4 regions of the Ancylobacter terrae genome follow, and region 3 is predicted to be linked to each of the others. Evidence: riboswitches for the same ligand, from Rfam matches in the RefSeq annotation. Region 3 holds a riboswitch; each other region holds the start of a gene.

Region 1 (4,435 bases), 1.7 Mb from region 3:
GCAATGGCGGCGATGATGTCGTTGAACTCCGAGTAGCACATATGGGTGTGGATCTGCGTCGCGTCACGCACGCCCGAGGCGCACAGCCGGAAGCTCTCCACCGCCCAGTCGAGATAGGCCGCCCAGTCCGCGCGGCGCAGCGGCAGGCCCTCGCGGATCGCCGCCTCGTCGATCTGGATCATCGCCGCGCCGGCGGCCTCGAGGTCGGTCACCTCGTCGCGGATGGCGAGCGCGATCTGCCGGCAGGCGAGGCTGCGGGGCACGTCGTCGCGTACGAAGGACCAGTTGAGGATGGTCACCGGCCCCGTGAGCATGCCCTTCATCGGCCGCTCGGTGAAGCCTTGGGCAAAGCGCCACCACGCGACGGTCATCGGCGCGGGGCGCGAGACATCGCCGAACAGGATTGGCGGGCGGACATAGCGCGAGCCGTAGCTCTGCACCCAGCCATGCTTGGTGAAGGCAAAGCCCGAGAGCTGCTCGCCGAAATACTGCACCATGTCGTTGCGCTCGAACTCGCCATGCACGAGCACATCGAGCCCGATCTCCTCCTGCCAGCGAATGGTGCGGGCGGTTTCCTGCTTCAGGAACGCCTCATACGCCGCATCGCTTAGTTCACCCTTGCCATGGGCGGCGCGCGCCTTGCGCACCTCCGGCGTCTGCGGGAAGGAGCCTATGGTCGTGGTGGGGTAGAGCGGCAAGCCGAGGCGGGCACGCTGCCGTTCGGCGCGATGGGTGAAGGGGCTGGCGCGGCGCGCATCCTCGGGCGTGACGGCCGACAGGCGTGCGGCGACGGCGCTATCGTGCACCTTGGTCGAGGTCTTGCGGGCCTCGGCGGCTCTGGCCGAGGCGGCGAGCTTGCCGAGCACCACCTCCCGCCCGCCCGCGAGCGCGGTGCCCAGCGTGACGAGTTCGTCCATCTTCTGCACGGCGAAGGCGAGCCAGCTCTTCACATCCGGATCGAGCCCCGTCTCCGGCTCGAGGTCGATCGGCACATGCAGCAGCGAGCAGGACGGGGCGATCTCGACATGGTCGGTGCCGCGCTTGCGCACGAAGGGTTCGAGCGTGTCGAGCAGCTTCGGCAGGTTGGCGCGCCAGACATTGCGCCCGTCGATGACGCCGAAGGAAAGAACGAGCCCCGCCCTCGCCTTGTCCGCCACCTCGCGCAGTTGCCCGGCGCCTCGCACCAGATCGAGATGCAGCCCGGCGACCGGCAGGGAAAGCGCGGTGTCGAGATTGTCGCCCAGCCGGCCGAAATAGGGGGTGAGCATGATTTTCAGCCGGGGCAGTGCATGGGCGAAGAAGCCATAGGCCTCGCGTAATGCGGCGCGGGCGGCGTCATCAAGGTCCGTGACGAGACAGGGCTCATCGATCTGCACCCAGTCCGCTCCCGAGGCGGAGAGCCGGCGCAGCACCTCGACATAGACCGGCAGCAGATCGCCGAGCAGCGAGAGCGGGTCGAGCCCCGGCTCCGTCGCCTTGCCGAGCGTGAGGAAAGTCACGGGGCCGAGCAGAACGGGGCGCGTTTCATAGCCCAGCGCCTTCGCCTCGCGGTACTCCTCGACCGGCTTGGCGGAGGTGAGCGCGAAGCGCTGTCCCGGCGCGAATTCCGGCACCATGTAGTGATAGTTGGTGTCGAACCATTTGGTCATTTCCAGCGCCGGGACGCCATGCTCACGGCCGTGCGAATGACCATGGACACATACGGCTTCATCACCCTGCGCCCCGCGCGCCATGGCGAAATAGGTGTCGAGCGGCACCGGCCCGCCGGTCCAGCCATAGGCCGGCGGAATCGCCCCCACCATCACCGCCGTATCGAGCACGTGGTCGTAGAGCGAGAAGTCGTTGGAGGGGATGTTGGTGACGCCCAGCGCCTTCTGCCGTGCCCAGTTGGCGGCGCGCAGGCGCGCGCCCACCTCCAGCAGCGCCGGCGCATCGCTCTTGCCGGACCAGTAGCTTTCGAGCGCGCTTTTCAGCTCGCGGCACGGACCGATGCGCGGCGTGCCGAGGGTGGAAACCGGCACCGTGCCGGCGGAAGAAGGACAGTTCATCGGCTAACCCCAATCAGGATTGGGGGCAAAGGCCGAGCGGACGCGAGGCGCGGCCACGGGCGCACGGCACCGGTGGACGCGCGAACGCACCACCGGGACACCCCGCCCAGGGACGATTATGCTGTCAGGGCAGGTCTCCTGGCTCGCGGGTCACCGCCTCTCGCCCGGCCTTCCCGGAACTTTCGTTCCAGTGACGCGGAATGGACGACAGGCTCGCCGCTTACAGTTGCGGGGGCAGCGCCGGCATTGTCCCGAAAGACTCACCGACTTCCCTCTTAGCTGCGGCGCCAAGAACGCCGCAGAACCATGACCCGCGCAGGATGCCCCTATGGAGGCGACAGGTCAACTGACATAAAGACATGTTTATGTCGTCATATGACGTGCCATCTGGCGGTTCCTCGCGCGGGGGCTTCCAGATGCCTGATCTGGTGGCTCACCACCGTCACCGTCACGCACAGTTCGCCGGCGGCCCGGCGGAAGCTGAGATGGCGCGTCGTGGCCTAGAAGGCGCGGGCGGCCTTCAGCGAGGGCAGCTCACGCCTCGCGATGATCCCTGTTCCGGGCCCTCAGATGACGACGAAGTGGGCGTCCGTCGGCCGCATGTCGTTGACCGGAATCATGTCCTGCGGGCAGGCCGAGAACACGACGATCAGGTCCATCTCGGCACGCAGCGTGACGTACTGGCCTGCCTGGCTGACCGGAGGCTGGAACGAAAGACGGCCGTCCGCATGGACGGGCACGTTCATGAACAGGTTGAGCGGGCTCGGGGTGCCGCGTCCCGAAACGCCCCGCTTCGCCAGTTCGTCCCTGAGATTGTCCGTGCAACTGTCATGGTGCCCGACGGCCCCGAGCTGCCGGTAACGGTGCTCGTCGCAGGCGGCGATCAGCAGGTCGTGGATGCCGGGCGTGGTGTCCTCCACGACGCTCAGCATCGGATTGCGGCGATTGCTGACCAGCGTGTCGCCGACTTTCGGGATGATCCGCAGCAGCGACGCCCGGCTGTGCTCCATCGACAGATGTTCTTCGATGTCGACAGCGTTGAAGGCCCAGGTGTCGACCACCTGCTTGCCGTGCGTGTTGATGACGCGCACGCAAGCGCCCCGGGAGACATAGGCCGACGCGCCCCGCCGCGCGGGGATGGTCTGGAGATTGGCCACGGGCTCGATCGTCACGTCGCTCATTGCAAGCTCCTTGGGATTTTGCGTCGCGGCCACGAGGACCCACCGCTCAATTCGAATCCATTCATTTGATCTGAGTTTACTATTACGAATTGATACGATGCCGGCATGCAGCTGCGCCATCTGGACTATCCAAGTGGGGCAATGCCGGCGGCCTCAGTCCCTTCCGACAGGGGGCGCTGCCGGCGGCTCTCCTCCCGCCCGGTAGAGTTCGACCTCGACCAGCAGAGACTGCGCGGAAGGCCCCTGGCCGAGCGCGGAGGTACCTTCGTCCCGGGTGAGGACGTTCGGATTTCCGTTCAGTTCGAGCGCCCCCGAGGCACCCGCCTCATCGGCCAGATACCAGGCGCCCGTCGCCAGATGCGCGACCCCCGGCAGCAGGTCGGGCGTGGTCACCGCGCCGGCAAGGCAGGCCCCTCGCCCGTTGAACACCCGGACGACGTCACCGTCGCGGATGTTGCGGGCGCGGGCGTCCTCGATATTCATCAGGATCGGCTCGTGGCCGGCGATCTTCGACAGCCGGCTGACCTGCGCGTTGTCGAGCTGGCTGTGAAGCCGTGTCGCCGGCTGTCCGGACAGCAGATGAAGCGGATAGGCGCCGGCTCCGGTCGCGCCGAGCCATTCCTTCGGCGGCAGCCAGACGGGGTGACCGGGGCAATCGGCATAACCGAAGCGGGCGATGGCCTCGCTGAAGATCTCGATGCGGCCCGACGGCGTTGCCAGCCTGAACCGGTCGGGATCGTTGCGAAAGCTCTCGAACAGCGTGAAGGCCTTTTCCGGCGGCGGGATCTCGGCGAAGCCCCTCTCCCAGAAAGCGTCAAAGAGCGGCAGGTCGACATCCTGGGCGAGGGCCCGCTCGCGACAGCGCTCATAGGCGTGCCGCACCCATCCCGCGATATCGCGCCCCTCCGTGTAGGCGGCCTCGACACCCATGCGGGCCGCGAGATCGCTGAAGATGTCGTAGTCGTTGCGGGCGGCGAATTGCGGCGGCACGAGTTGGGGCATCGCGACGAGAAAGCGGTCGCGTGGGGAGGCGCCGATATCGTCGCGCTCGAAGCTCGTCGTGGCCGGCAGCACGATGTCGGCGTGGCGGGCGGTCGCCGTCCACCAGATGTCCTGCACGACGATGGTGCGCGGCCGCTGCCACGCCCGTATCAGGCGGTTGAGGTCCTGATGGTGGTGGAACGGGTTGCCCCCGCACCAGTAGAC
Region 2 (4,435 bases), on a different contig from region 3:
ACGGCGTGAGATCATTGCTGTTCCCTCGGGTTGGCCATCATGCCGCTGACCGGCAGGGCAGGCAAAAGCCTAGCCCCCGCCCCGCCGGCTGATTGACCTGAAACGAAGCGAACACGACGCATTGCGCAGCGTCCCGCCGGGACAGGGCGAATCCCGTCGTCCCCGCGCCTCCCGCTGCGCCCGGCGTTGATCCTCCTCAACGCGCCCCGCCGCGCCCGGCCTCACGCTCCGGGGTCACCCCCGCCGCACGCCGGCCTTGAGACTGTCATGCGCCGGGGCGAGGATGGGCGCCCGCGCAGCCGCTGCGCACGGCACGAGGGAGAAACGGGAATGGTCAACGAAAAGGGCCGCGGCCGGAAAGCCGCCGCGACGCCGCCGGCAGCCGCCGCACCTGAGGTCGCCGCGACCGAGGAGCCCGGCTCCCTTCCCGCCGAGGTGGAGACGACGCTCGCCGACGAACGGCGCGAGGCGGCGCAGGAGGCCGAGCTCTCCGCCGTCGCCGCGATGGCCGCCGATGGCGCCGCCGGCGAGGGGCTGGAGGCGCTGATCGCCGGCGCCGCCCCCGACGATGCGCTGCGCCTGCGCCAGTCCCTCGGCCTGCCCAAGCCCGCCGGCCACCCGCGCGCGACCAGCGACGAGCTGGCCGACGACTGGCGGCGGGGCGGCTATCCGTTCAAGTACAAGATGCTCCGGCGCGACTACGAGCGCGAGAAGTTCATCCTGCAGACCGAACTGCTGAAGCTCCAGTCCTGGGTGAAGGAGGCGCGCCAGCGCGTCATTATCCTGTTCGAGGGGCGCGACGCCGCCGGCAAGGGCGGCGCCATCAAGCGCTTCATGGAGCACCTCAACCCGCGCGGCGCCCGCGTCGTGGCGCTGGAGAAGCCGAGCGAGGTCGAGCGCGGCCAATGGTACTTCCAGCGCTATGTCGAGCACCTGCCGACCACCGGCGAAATCGTGCTGTTCGACCGCTCCTGGTACAACCGCGCCGGCGTCGAGAAGGTGATGGGCTTCTGCTCCGAGGAGGAATACCGCGAGTTCCTGCGCCAGGCGCCGGAATTCGAGCGCAACCTCGCCCGCAGCGGCATCCACCTGTTCAAGTTCTGGTTCTCGGTCAGCCGCGACGAGCAGCGGCGCCGCTTCAAGGAACGCAAGGTCCACCCGCTGAAGCAGTGGAAGCTGTCCCCGGTCGATCTCGCCTCGCTCGACAAGTGGGACGACTACACCCGCGCCAAGGAGGCCATGTTCTTCCACACCGACACGGCGGATTCGCCCTGGACGGTGATCAAGTCGGACGACAAGAAGCGGGCGCGGCTGAACGCCATGCGCTACGTGCTGCACTCGCTGCCCTATACCGGCAAGGACCCCGAGCGCATCGGCCGGGTCGATACGCTGCTGGTCGGCCGCGCCAACACCGTCCATGAGCGCGGCGAGCACGACAACGGCGGCTGAGGCGGCGGCGGGCGACGGCCCGGCTGCCGCGGCGAGGTCCCGAAGGTCCGGCTTGACAGGCGCCCCGATCTCGCAAGTGTGGGCGGGCGCATGGTGTCCGGGCGCGGCGACTCGCCCGGATGAAACGGGAACGGGGAAGAGCGGGGGCCGTAGCGCGGCCGCCGCCCGAAGCCCCGACCGCCCCCGCGACTGTGAGCGGCGAGCCTCCCCCGATACGCCACTGGCCCGAGAGACGGCCGGGAAGGCGGGGGCCGGCGGTGACCCGCGAGTCAGGAGACCGGCCCTGCGCATGGCCCACCTTTTGCGCCGTCGGGTGAGACGGCATCGGAGACAGCTATGCATATCGAACCCGGCCTCGTGGCCGACGCCAAGATCTGGCTGAGCTACGCCACCGCCGCCGCCGCGGGCGGCTACACGCTGAAGCTCGCCGCCGACGCGGCACGCGAGCGCGGCGTCGGCTCGCTGCTGGCGCGCAGCGCGGCGACCACCGCCCTCGTCTTCGCCTTCTTCGAGGTGCTGCCGCACCACCCGGTCGGCGTGTCCGAGGTGCATCTCATCCTCGGCTCGACGCTGTTCCTGATCTTCGGCGTGGCGCCGGCGGCGATCGGCCTCGCCCTCGGCCTGCTGATCCAGGGCCTCTTCTTCGCGCCCTTCGACCTGCCGCAATACGGCATGAACGTCACCACGCTGCTGGTGCCGCTGTTCGCGCTCACCGCGCTGGCGCGGGCCATCATCGCGCCAGATACCCCCTATGTGGAGCTGAAGTACCGGCAGGCGCTAGCGCTCTCCACCACCTACCAGGCCGGCATCGTCGCCTGGGTCGCCTTCTGGGCGCTGTACGGCCAGGGCTTCGGCGCGGAGAACCTCTCGTCGGTCGCCTCCTTCGGCGTCGCCTACATGTCGGTGATCCTGATCGAGCCGCTGGTCGATCTCGCCGTGCTGGCCGCCGCCAAGGCGCTGTCGGGCCTGCGCGGCAGCCCGCTGTTCGAGCGCCGCCTCTACGACGCCGCCTGAACCCCGCTCGCCGCAACGAAAGACGCCGCCGGCCGGTGACGGCGCGGCGGCGTTTTCGTGAGGAGCCGGTGGCAGCCCGGAAGCCGCCGCCGGTCGATGCGCCGGATCAGGCGAGGTCGAAGCGCCCGAGATCGGTCACCTTGGCCCAGACCGCCACGAAGTCGTCGATGAACTTCTTCTGCGCGTCCGCGCTGGCATAGACCTCGGCAAGCGCGCGCAGCACCGAGTTCGACCCGAACACGAGGTCGACCCGCGAGCCGGTCCACTTCGCCTCGCCGGACTTGCGGTCGCGACCCTCATAGACGTCCTTGCCGCCGCCCTGCGCCGTCCACTGCGTGCCCATATCGAGCAGGTTGACGAAGAAGTCGTTGGTCAGAACGCCCGGCCGGTCGGTCAGCACGCCCTTCGACGAGCCGTCGGCGTTGATGTTGATCGCGCGCAGGCCGCCGACCAGCACCGTCATTTCCGGCGCGGTCAGGGTGAGGAGCTGGGCCTTGTCGACCAGCGCCACCTCGGCCGCGACGGTCAGCGAGGGCTTCTGGTAGTTGCGGAAGCCGTCCGCCTGCGGCTCCATCACCGCGAAGGCGTGGATGTCGGTCTGCTCCTGCGTGGCATCGGTGCGGCCCGGCGTGAACGGCACGCGCGCCTCGAAGCCGCCCGCCTTCGCCGCCTGCTCGATGCCGGCATTGCCGGCGAGCACGATGAGGTCGGCCAGCGAAACCTTCTTGCCCCCGGGCGCCTCGGCGTTGAAGCCGGCCTGGATGCCCTCCAGAACCTGCAGCACCTTGGCGAGCTGCTGCGGCCGGTTGACCTCCCAGTCCTTCTGCGGGCTGAGACGCACGCGCGCGCCGTTGGCGCCGCCGCGCTTGTCGCCGCCGCGATAGGTCGAGGCCGAGGCCCAGGCGGTGCCGACCAGTTCGGAGGTGGTGAGCCCGGCGTCCAGCACCTTGGCCTTCAGCGCCGCCGCGTCCGCGTCGTCGATCAGGGGGTGGTCGACCTCCGGCACGTTGTCCTGCCAGATCAGCTCTTCCTTCGGCACTTCCGGCCCGAGATAGCGGGCGCGCGGGCCGAGATCGCGGTGGGTGAGCTTGAACCAGGCGCGGGCGAAGGCGTCGGCGAACTCCTGCGGCTGCTCGAGGAAGCGGCGCGAGATCTTCTCGTAGGCGGGATCGAAGCGCAGCGACAGGTCGGTCGTCAGCATGCGCGGCTTCTGCTTCTTCGAGGCGTCGTGGGCGAGCGGAATATCCTCCGGCCCGTCCTTGGCCTCCCACTGGATGGCGCCGGCGGGGCTGCGGGTCTGCACCCATTCGAACTTGAACAGGTTCTCGAAGAACAGGTTGGTCCACAGCGTCGGGTGCTGGGTCCAGGTCACCTCGATGCCGCTGCTGATGGTGTCGCCGCCCGAACCCGAGCCGTAGCTGCTGATCCAGCCCAGCCCCTGCGCCTCGAGCCCCTCATCCTCCGGCACCGGGCCGACATAGGTCGTGGCCGCCGCGCCGTGGGTCTTACCGAAGGTGTGGCCGCCGGCGATCAGCGCCACCGTCTCCTCGTCGTCCATCGCCATGCGGGCGAAGGTCTCGCGGATGAAGGCCGCCGCCGCGAGCGGGTCGCCGCTGGCGTTCGGGCCTTCCGGATTGACGTAGATGAGGCCCATCTCGGTGGCCCCGAGCGGGTTGGCGAAGTTCTCCAGCTGGCGGTGCGCCAGCCACTCGCCCTCGACGCCCCAGTTGATGTCGAGGTCCGGCTCCCAGCTGTCCTCGCGGCCGGCGGCGAAGCCGAAGGTGCGGAAGCCCATCGTCTCCAGCGCGACGTTGCCGGTGAGGATGAGGAGGTCCGCCCAGGAGATCTTCTGGCCGTATTTCTGCTTGATCGGCCAGAGCAGGCGTCGCGACTTGTCGATATTGACGTTGTCCGGCCAGGAATTGAGCGGGGCGAAGCGCTGCTGCCCGCGCCCGCCGCCGCCGCGCCCGTC
Region 3 (4,435 bases):
AAGCTTTTTTAGTCAGAACTCGATGCCCTTCTGGGCCTTCACGCCGGCCTTGAAGTGGTGCTTGACCAGCGTCATCTCGGTGACGAGGTCGGCCGCCTCGATCAGCGCCGGCTTGGCGTTGCGGCCGGTCACCACGACATGCAGCCCCTCGCGCCGGGCGGCCAGCGTGTCCACCACCTGATCGAGCGGGAGATAGTCGTAGCGCAGCGCGATGTTGATCTCGTCGAGGATGACGAGGCCGATGGTGGGGTCGGCCATCAGCTCGCGCGCCTTCTCCCAGGCGCGGCCCGCGCTGGCGATGTCGCGGGAAAGATCCTGCGTCTCCCAGGTGAAGCCCTCGCCCATGCTGTGCCAGATCACACGCTCGCCGAAGGTCGCCAGCGCATCGCGTTCGGCCGAGTGCCAGGCGCCCTTGATGAACTGCACGACGCCCACCCGGCCGCCATGCCCCAGAATACGCAAGGCGAGGCCGAAGGCGGCGGTGGACTTGCCCTTGCCGGCGCCGGTGTGGACGATCAGCAGCCCCTTCTCGATCGTCTTCTCCGCCACCTCGGCATCCTGCACCGCCTTGCGCTTCTCCATCTTGGCGCGGTGGCGGGCGGCATCCTCGGGCGAGACGGGATGGGGCGGCGTTCCGGTGTCGGTCATGGCTTCACCTGCAGGGGCAGCCCGGCGACCATGAACAGCACGCGGCCGGCGCGCGCGGCGATGCGCTGGTTCAGCCGGCCCTGCGCGTCGCGGAAGCGGCGGGCGAGGGCGTTGTCGGGAACGATGCCGAGGCCGACCTCGGTCGAGACCACGGCGAGGGGGCCTTCGCGCCGGGCGACCGCCTGTTCCAGCGCGGCGCTCTCGGTGTCGAGATCGGCGTCGGCGAGGAGGCGGTTGCTCAGCCAGAGCGTGAGGCAGTCGATGAGCACCGGCCGGCCGGCGGGCTGCCGGGCGAGGGCGTCGGGCAGGTCGTGCGGGGCGTCGATGGTCTGCCATCCCGCTCCGCGCCGCGCCCGATGCAGGGCGATGCGCTCGGCCATCTCGCCGTCCCAGACCTCGGCGGTGGCGATGTAGGTCCAGGGCGGCGGCAGCGCCTCGACCAGCGCCTCGGCCTGCGCGCTCTTGCCCGAGCGGGCGCCGCCGAGGACGAAGGTGAGGCCCATCACGCCGTCTCAGGCCGCGCGGGCGGCCGGCACCGCATCGGCCTCCGCCGCGAAGCGCGGGCGCAGCGCGCCGGCGAGCGCGCCGAGCAGCACCCAGAACACGAAGCTCGACGCCACCGAGGCGACCACGAAGCTGTGGTACAGCCCTTCCGGGATCGGGCTTTCGAAGCTGTCCGGCTGCGGCGCGCCGATCACATGCGGCACCAGGATCAGCACGACGCCAAGCGCGGCGAACAGCGCCGAGCGCGGCAACACCATCAGCGCGATGCCGGCGGCGGTGGCGGCGGCCGTTCCCGCCCACCAGAGCTGGCGCGCCGCGAGATCGGCCGCCGGCATGGCCGGCAGTTCCGGCGGCAGGCCGAGATTGGGCGCCAGCGTGAAGGCGGCGAAGCCGGCGAGGCCCCAGAACAGGCCGTGGCGCCAGTCCCTGAGGCCGCCGGCGAGTTCGCTCGCGGCGACCAGCAGCAGCGCATAGCCGAAGCCGGTGAGTACCATGAAGATCACGGTGAGGCCGTTGCGCTCCAGCCCGTCGGCCGGGCTCCAGCCTTCGTCGCCATGGTCATGGGCGGGCGCGGCGGTGTCGTGGGTGGGGGCGGGCGCAGCGTCGTGCGTGTGCGGCGCGGCTTCCCCGGCGGCCTCGTAGGTTTCGGCCTGGAGGATCAGAGGCACCGCGGCGACGAGGTGGATGCCGGCGACGACGACGCCCGAGCCAATACCGGCCAGCGCCGCCACGAACAGGATCGTGCGGAACAGAGACATCGATCTTCCCCGCGGCTCAGTGGCAGGGGAAGGCGGTGGCGTGGCGCACGTCGTGCGAGGCGTTGTGCACGGCCTCGATGTGGGAGAAGCCGACGCCGCCGAGCACGACGACGCCCAGCAGGGCGGCGAAGGTGACGGGCAGGACGCGGGCGGCGAGGCTCGCCGTCGCGGCGGCGGTGCCGAGCGGGCGGTGCGAATCGTGGGTCGTCATCGTCATCTCTCCCGGCCCTCCACCCGAGGGCCGCTGGGGTTACGTCGCCGGCCGGTCTCCTGGCTCGCGGGTCGCGGCCGTCCTTCCGCCTTCCCGGCCCGGGGGCCAGTGGCATTGCCGGAAGAAAGGCTCGCCGCTCACAGTTGCGGGGGCAGCCGTGGATTGGCGAGGATCGCCCTCGCCCACCACGTTCCCGTCTTGCGTCCCGTGCGCATCACGGGAACCGACGACTGCGCCGACTATAGACGCGGGCCGGCCCGGCGCAATGGCCCCGCCCTGCGCCGACATCCTCCTTTCAGACGGGGAGGGCGCGCGATGCCGGCTTGCCGGGCGGGCCGATCCGCATTTCAGTGAGCGCATGACCCAGCCGCGCCGCCTGCCCGATGCCGATGCCCTCGCCGCCCTGTTGCTCGGGCGACCGCCGGCGTCGCGCACCCTCGTCGCCATCGCCGGTGCGCCGGGCTCGGGCAAGTCGACGCTGGCCGAGGCGCTCGCCGCGCGCCTGCCCGACGCCGCCGTGCTGCCGATGGACGGCTACCATCTCGACGACGGCGTGCTGGCGGGGCGGGGCCTGCTGGCGCGCAAGGGCGCGCCGGAGACCTTCGACGTCGGCGGCCTCGCGCACATGATCGCGCGGCTCCGGGCGAATGAGGAGGCCGAGATCGCCGTGCCGGTGTTCGACCGGGAGATCGAGATCGCCCGCGCCGGGGCACGGCTGATCCCGCGTTCGGTGCGCACCCTCGTGGTCGAGGGCAACTACCTGCTGCTCGACGAGGCGCCGTGGGCGGAGCTGCGCGCGCGGTTCGACCTGACGGTGATGGTCGAGGTCGCCGAGCCCGAGCTGCGGCGCCGGCTCATCGCCCGCTGGCGCGGCCTCGCCCTGCCGGAGGACGAGGTGGTCCGCAAGGTCGAGGGCAACGACCTGCCGAACGGCCGCCGCCTGCGCGAGCGCAGCGCGCCGGCCGATGTCGTGATCGCGGGGTGAGGGCGCCCCCCGCTGCCTCGTCCGCCCGTCGCATTGACATCGCGCGCCGGCGCGTCCTTAAGTGCGGGCGACCGGCGGTCCCGTCCTCGCGAGGGGAGGGGCCAAGAGGGAATGCGGTGCGGGCTGGCCTTCGTCATGAAGGACGCCCAATTCCGCGGCTGCCCCCGCAACTGTAAGCGGCGAGCCTTTCTCCCGAAAAGCCACTGGCGATGATGCCGGGAAGGCGGGAGGCAGGCGGCGACCCGCGAGCCAGGAGACCTGCCGTCGGTCCGGTCGCGCGTCGGGCGGGGTGCCCTTGATGCGCGCATGGGACCGGCGGACAGCGATGTCGCGCCGCTCTCGCGCGGGCCTGTCCCGCGACCGCCGTGCCCCGTCCGGATGCGATGAGCGGAGCGCGGTGTTGAGCGAAGGTCCAGCCGACACGACCCTGCCGGAGGCGGACAGCGAGGGTGCGAGCGCGCCGGCTATGCCGTGCGGCCTCGCCAGCCCGACCGTGCTGATGGTCTGCACCAGCTGCCGGCGCCCAGGCGACGACGACGCCCTGCCGCGCCCGGGCGAGGACTTCACCCGCGCCGTCCGCACGGCGGCGGAAGGCTCGACCGTCACGGTCAAGGGCATACGCTGCCTCGGCAATTGCTCGCGCGGCCTCTCCGCCGCGCTGACCCGCGAGGGCGGCTGGACCTATGTGTTCGGCGGGCTCGATCCCGACCGCGATGCGCGCGCCCTCGTCACCGGCGCGGAACTCTACGCCGCCGCCGGCGACGGCTTCATGCCCTGGCGCGGCCGCCCCGACATCCTCAAGCGCGGCGTCGTCGCCCGCATTCCCCCGCTCGATTTCCCCGGAGAACCCGAATGAGCGCCGATCTCTCGCGCGTGGAACTTGCACGCGTGCCCTGCACCATCGTCACCGGCTTCCTCGGCTCGGGCAAGACGACGCTGATCCGCCACGCGCTCGCCAACGCCAAGGGCAAGCGCCTCGCGGTGATCGTCAACGAGTTCGGCGATGTCGGCATCGACGGCGACATCCTGAAGGGCTGCGGCATCGAGACCTGCCCGGAGGAGAACATCGTCGAATTGGCCAATGGCTGCATCTGCTGCACCGTGGCCGACGATTTCGTGCCGGCGCTCGACGCCATCCTGTCGCGCACGCCGAAGGTCGACCACATCCTGATCGAGACCTCCGGCCTCGCGCTGCCGAAGCCGCTGGTGCAGGCGTTCCACTGGCCGGCGATCCGAAGCCGCGTCACGGTGGACGGCGTCGTCGCGGTGGTGGACGGCGAGGCGTTGGCCTCGGGCCGCGTCGCGCACGACCACGACGCGCTGGCCGCG
Region 4 (4,435 bases), 1.7 Mb from region 3:
TGGCGCAGAACATCGGCTTCACCCTGCGCATGCGCGGCACGCCACGTGCCGAGATCGACCGCCGGGTGAAGGCCGTCACCACCGCGCTCGAACTGTCGCATGTGCTGGAGCGCTTGCCCGCCCAGCTTTCGGGCGGGCAGCAGCAGCGGGTGGCGATCGGGCGCGCCATCGTGCGCGAGCCGCGCATCTTCCTGTTCGACGAGCCCTTTTCCAATCTCGACGCCGCGCTGCGCGTGAAGATGCGGGCGGAGGTGAAGCAGTTGCATCGCCGCCTGGGCGTCACCTCGCTGTTCGTCACGCATGACCAGGAAGAGGCCATGTCGATCTCCGACCGGATCGCCGTGATGAATCGCGGCCGGGTCGAACAGTTCGGCACGCCGGAGGAGATCTATGCCCGCCCCGCCACGCGCTATGTCGCCTCCTTCATCGGCAACCCGCAGATCGAGCTGCTCGCCGGCGTGGTCGAGGCCCATGCGGGCGGCCCGGCGGTGCGGCTTGGCAGCCAGGTGCTGGGGCTGCCTCCCGCCCTCGCCGTTTCCGCGGGACAGGCGGTGGAAGTCGGCGTGCGGCCCGAGCATGTGCGCCTCGGCAGCGGAACGTTCGCCGGCACGGTCCGGCTCGTCCAGCCGGTGGGGCCATCAAGCCACATCGTCATCGACTGGGACGGTGGCTCCCTGATCGCGGCGCAGCCCGGATTCTGCCGGCTCCAGCCAGGCGAAGCCGTCCGTGCGGAGATTCCCGCGAGCGATGTCATGGTTTTCGATCAGGCAAGCGGGGCGCGTCTCACGCCATGATCCTGCGGCCACATCTAATAAGTCCGTTTGACGGAATAATTATTGACACCGCCGTAACCTCGCGGCATTCTGGAGAAAATGGCGATCGGCTCCGCTCCGGGGAGCGACGGTAGCCGTATCGGCCGGCCGGTTGAACGACGCGACCTCTCCTTAGCCATCCTGCCCTTGTCCGGCGTCGCCGAGCGAAATCGCCCCGCGACGCAGGATGAAATCGGACTTCTTCACGAAAGGCGTGGCCCCGAGCTGCTGCGGATTGCGCGCGCGGCAGCGGACCATTCGCCATCAACACACGACAGGTGAGCCATGAACCAGCCCGTGATGACGAACTCGCTCGAGGGGCGCGACATCGCCTTCCACCTGCACTCGCAGACCAATCCGCGGCAGATGGAGGAACACGGGCCGATCGTGGTCACGCGCGGCGAGGGCATCCGCATCTACGACGCCGACGGCAAACCCTATATCGACGCGATGGCCGGGCTCTGGTGCGCTTCGCTGGGCTTCGCCAATGAGCGCCTCGCCGCCGCGGCAAGCCGGCAATATGCCGAGCTCGGTTTCTACCACACCTTCTTCCAGCGCACCCTGCCGGGGGCGACGGAGCTAGCCGAGAAGCTGGTCGACCTCACCGGCATGACCGGCGGCAAGGCTTATTTCGCCACCTCCGGCTCGGAGGCGAACGAGACCATGGTGAAGCTCGCCTGGGTCTACCACACGGTGCGGGGCAAGCCGACCAAGCGCAAGGTGATCGCGCGCGACCGGGCCTTCCACGGCTCCACCATCGCGGCGGCCTCCATGTGCGGCCTCGGCTTCATGCATCGTGAGTTCGGCCTGCCGCTGCCGGGCTTCCTGCACACGCTGTGCCCCGACGCCTATCGCGGCATGCTGGAGGGCGAGGACGAGGCGGCCTTCGTCGAGCGGCTGGCGCGCGAGCTGGAGGCCCTCATCCTGCGCGAGGGACCCGATTCCATCGCCGCCTTCATTGCCGAACCGATCAATGCCGGCGGCGGCATCATCCTGCCGCCCGCCGGCTATTTCCCGCGGATCCAGCAGATCCTGAAGAAGTACGACATCCTCTTTCTCGACGACGAGATCGTCTGCGGCTTCGGACGGACGGGCGAATGGTTCGGCAAGGACACGGTCGGCGCGAGCCCGGACATGATGGCGCTCGCCAAGGGCCTGTCCTCCGCCTATTTCCCCATCTCCGCCGTGGTCCTGGCGCCGGACATCTATGAGGCGGTGAAGGAGTTCAACAAGGCCGGCGGCAATTTCGGCCATGGCTTCACCAATTCAGGCCATCCCGTGGGCGTGGCGGTCGCGCTCGAAGCCCTCGCCATTTATGAGGAAATGAACGTCGTGGAGCATGTGAGGGCGATGGGCGCGCGCCTTCGCGGCCATTTCGAGCGGATCGGCCGCGCCTCGCCCATCGTCGGGCAGGTGCGTGGCGCGGGTCTCATGCTGGGCATAGAGCTGGTGGCCGACAAGGCGAGCCGCACCCCCTTCGATCCGCACCTGCAGGTCGGCATGGCGTTCGACCGCATCGCCTATGGCAATGGCCTCGTCGCGCGCTGCATGGGCGACGTGCTGGGCTTCTCCCCGCCGCTCATTGTCACCGAGAACGATGTCGATGAGATCGCCGAGCGCTGCGAGACGAGCCTGCATCAGCTTGAGCGGCAGCTGGGCCGCTCATCCTGAGCCCGGCAGCTTCCACGCTGGACGGCGACGTCGAGAAGCCATGTCGCGCCGGCGGCGGTGAAAGCGCGACGCGTGTGATGCGCATCCCCTGCCCCCGGCCCTTTGTCAGTCGAGGCTTGATCGCAAAGTGAGCGAAGACGAGCTGAAGCTTATACCAAAAAGATCAACCTAAAGCCGCCGCGCCTCTTCCTGTTGGAGGCAGTGGGAGGCCGAGGCCTTCTACAACAGCGCACGCCACCCCATGGGCTTCATCGAGCCGGACAAGGCCGGCGCCACTGCCGCGAGTATCGGCAATGTCTTAAACCTTGGCAGTGGCTTTTAGGATGCGAACTCCACATTGGGAGGGAGCCTCCCGATACCATGATCTGGCCCATTCGCCACACGGACGAGGACAAGGCGCCTCCGCCTCAATCCAGATCTTGACGACCGCCCAGGCATGGACCCTAAATATAGTGGTCACGGTCTCTCGAATCGCAAGATGAGAGAGCTAAGAGGGAAGCTGGTGAGCCGTGTATGGCAATGCCGGCGCTGCCCCCGCAACTGTAAGCGGCGAGCCTGTCGTCCATTCCGCGTCACTGGAACGAGAGTTCCGGGAAGGCCGGGCGAGAGGTGGTGACCCGCGAGCCAGGAGACCTGCCCTGACAGAATAATCGTCCCTGGGCGGGGTGTCCCGGTGGTGCGTTCGCGCGTCCGCCGGTGCTATGCCGTCGGTGGCGCCGATGCGTCGCTCGGCCTTTGCCCCCAATGCTGATTGGGGTTTGCCGATGTCTCTCCTTCACGATACCGCGCCGGTCGTCGAACCGCCTTTTCTTCCCGCCTCGGTCGGGGCGGGCCCGGCCAGCACGCCGGGCTACCAGCTCATCCGCCGCAATGGCGCGGTGACGCCCTTTGACCCCGCGAAGATCGCGATCGCGCTCACCAAGGCCTTTCTCGCCGTCGAGGGTTCGTCCGCCGCGGCCTCGCGCCGCGTGCACGACATCGTCGCGGACCTCACCGCGCAGATCGTCTCCGGTCTCACCCGCCGCGCCGATGCGGGCCGGACCTTCCACATCGAGGACGTGCAGGACCAGGTGGAACTCGCCCTGATGCGCGGCGAACACCACAAGGTCGCCCGCGCCTATGTGCTCTACCGGGAAGAGCGTGCCCGCGAACGCGCGGCGACCCGAGCCGGCGCGGCGACGGCGCCGGCCACCACCGCGCTGCGCCTGCGACTGGCGAGTGGCACGCTGCTGCCGCTCGACGAGGCGCGGCTCGCCGCCGTCATCGGCGAGGCCACCGCCGGCCTCGCCGAGGTCTCGAGCGACGCCATTCTCGCCGAGACACGCCGCAATCTCTATGACGGCATCAGCGAGGACGAGCTCGCGCTCGCCCCCATCCTCGCCGCCCGCACGCTGATCGAGCGCGAGCCGAACTACGCCAAGGTGTCCGCCCGGCTGCTGCTCGACAAATTACGCCGCGAGGCGCTGAGCTTCCTCGCCGGCACGCCGGATCAGGCGACGCAGTCCGAAATGGCCGAGCGTTACGGCGAGTATTTCCGCGCTTACATCACGCGCGGCATCGCCGAGGAGCTCGTCGACCCCGAACTCGCCCGTTTCGATCTCGCCCGGCTCGCCAGCGCCCTGCTGCCCGAGCGCGACCTGCAATTCGACTATCTCGGCCTGCAGACGCTGTATGACCGCTATTTCCTGCACGCGCGCGGCACCCGCTTCGAGCTGCCGCAGGCCTTCTTCATGCGCGTCGCCATGGGTCTCGCCCTGCGCGAGGTCGACCGCGAGGGCCGCGCCATCGAGTTCTACCGGCTGCTGTCGTCCTTCGACTTCATGGCCTCGACGCCGACCCTGTTCAATTCCGGCACGCCGCGCGCGCAGCTCGCCTCCTGCTTCCTGACCACCGTGTCCGACGATCTCGACAACATCTTCAAGTCGATCAAGGACAACGCGCTGCTCTCCAAA

Evidence for each region. Region 3 has a riboswitch for cobalamin ahead of ACEUEL_RS03155 (CbtB domain-containing protein). Riboswitches for the same ligand answer to the same signal wherever they lie in the genome.
Region 1: linked by a shared signal. The riboswitch ahead of metE (5-methyltetrahydropteroyltriglutamate--homocysteine S-methyltransferase) and the one ahead of ACEUEL_RS03155 (CbtB domain-containing protein) in region 3 are both predicted to bind cobalamin.
Region 2: linked by a shared signal. The riboswitch ahead of ACEUEL_RS14860 (energy-coupling factor ABC transporter permease) and the one ahead of ACEUEL_RS03155 (CbtB domain-containing protein) in region 3 are both predicted to bind cobalamin.
Region 4: linked by a shared signal. The riboswitch ahead of ACEUEL_RS11290 (ribonucleoside-diphosphate reductase subunit alpha) and the one ahead of ACEUEL_RS03155 (CbtB domain-containing protein) in region 3 are both predicted to bind cobalamin.

Annotation. Positions count from the first base shown of each region.
Region 1 is NZ_JBJGXH010000001.1:2,351,751-2,356,185, forward strand. Features, by position in the region: partial or broken gene metE (5-methyltetrahydropteroyltriglutamate--homocysteine S-methyltransferase) at 1-2,048, opposite strand, end outside; cobalamin riboswitch at 2,160-2,372, opposite strand; partial or broken gene ACEUEL_RS11315 (hypothetical protein) at 2,420-2,533, opposite strand; gene ACEUEL_RS11320 (DUF1989 domain-containing protein) at 2,615-3,229, opposite strand; gene ACEUEL_RS11325 (molybdopterin guanine dinucleotide-containing S/N-oxide reductase) at 3,383-4,435, opposite strand, start outside.
Region 2 is NZ_JBJGXH010000002.1:116,995-121,429, forward strand. Features, by position in the region: gene choX (choline ABC transporter substrate-binding protein) at 1-15, opposite strand, end outside; gene ppk2 (polyphosphate kinase 2) at 331-1,449, shown strand; cobalamin riboswitch at 1,524-1,749, shown strand; gene ACEUEL_RS14860 (energy-coupling factor ABC transporter permease) at 1,786-2,463, shown strand; gene katG (catalase/peroxidase HPI) at 2,570-4,435, opposite strand, start outside.
Region 3 is NZ_JBJGXH010000001.1:667,228-671,662, forward strand. Features, by position in the region: gene cobO (cob(I)yrinic acid a,c-diamide adenosyltransferase) at 13-648, opposite strand; gene cobU (bifunctional adenosylcobinamide kinase/adenosylcobinamide-phosphate guanylyltransferase) at 645-1,151, opposite strand; gene ACEUEL_RS03150 (CbtA family protein) at 1,161-1,910, opposite strand; gene ACEUEL_RS03155 (CbtB domain-containing protein) at 1,927-2,121, opposite strand; cobalamin riboswitch at 2,154-2,364, opposite strand; gene ACEUEL_RS03160 (nucleoside/nucleotide kinase family protein) at 2,480-3,106, shown strand; cobalamin riboswitch at 3,165-3,386, shown strand; gene ACEUEL_RS03165 (DUF1636 family protein) at 3,504-3,962, shown strand; gene cobW (cobalamin biosynthesis protein CobW) at 3,959-4,435, shown strand, end outside.
Region 4 is NZ_JBJGXH010000001.1:2,342,363-2,346,797, forward strand. Features, by position in the region: gene ACEUEL_RS11280 (ABC transporter ATP-binding protein) at 1-794, shown strand, start outside; gene ACEUEL_RS11285 (aminotransferase) at 1,098-2,483, shown strand; cobalamin riboswitch at 2,926-3,138, shown strand; gene ACEUEL_RS11290 (ribonucleoside-diphosphate reductase subunit alpha) at 3,248-4,435, shown strand, end outside.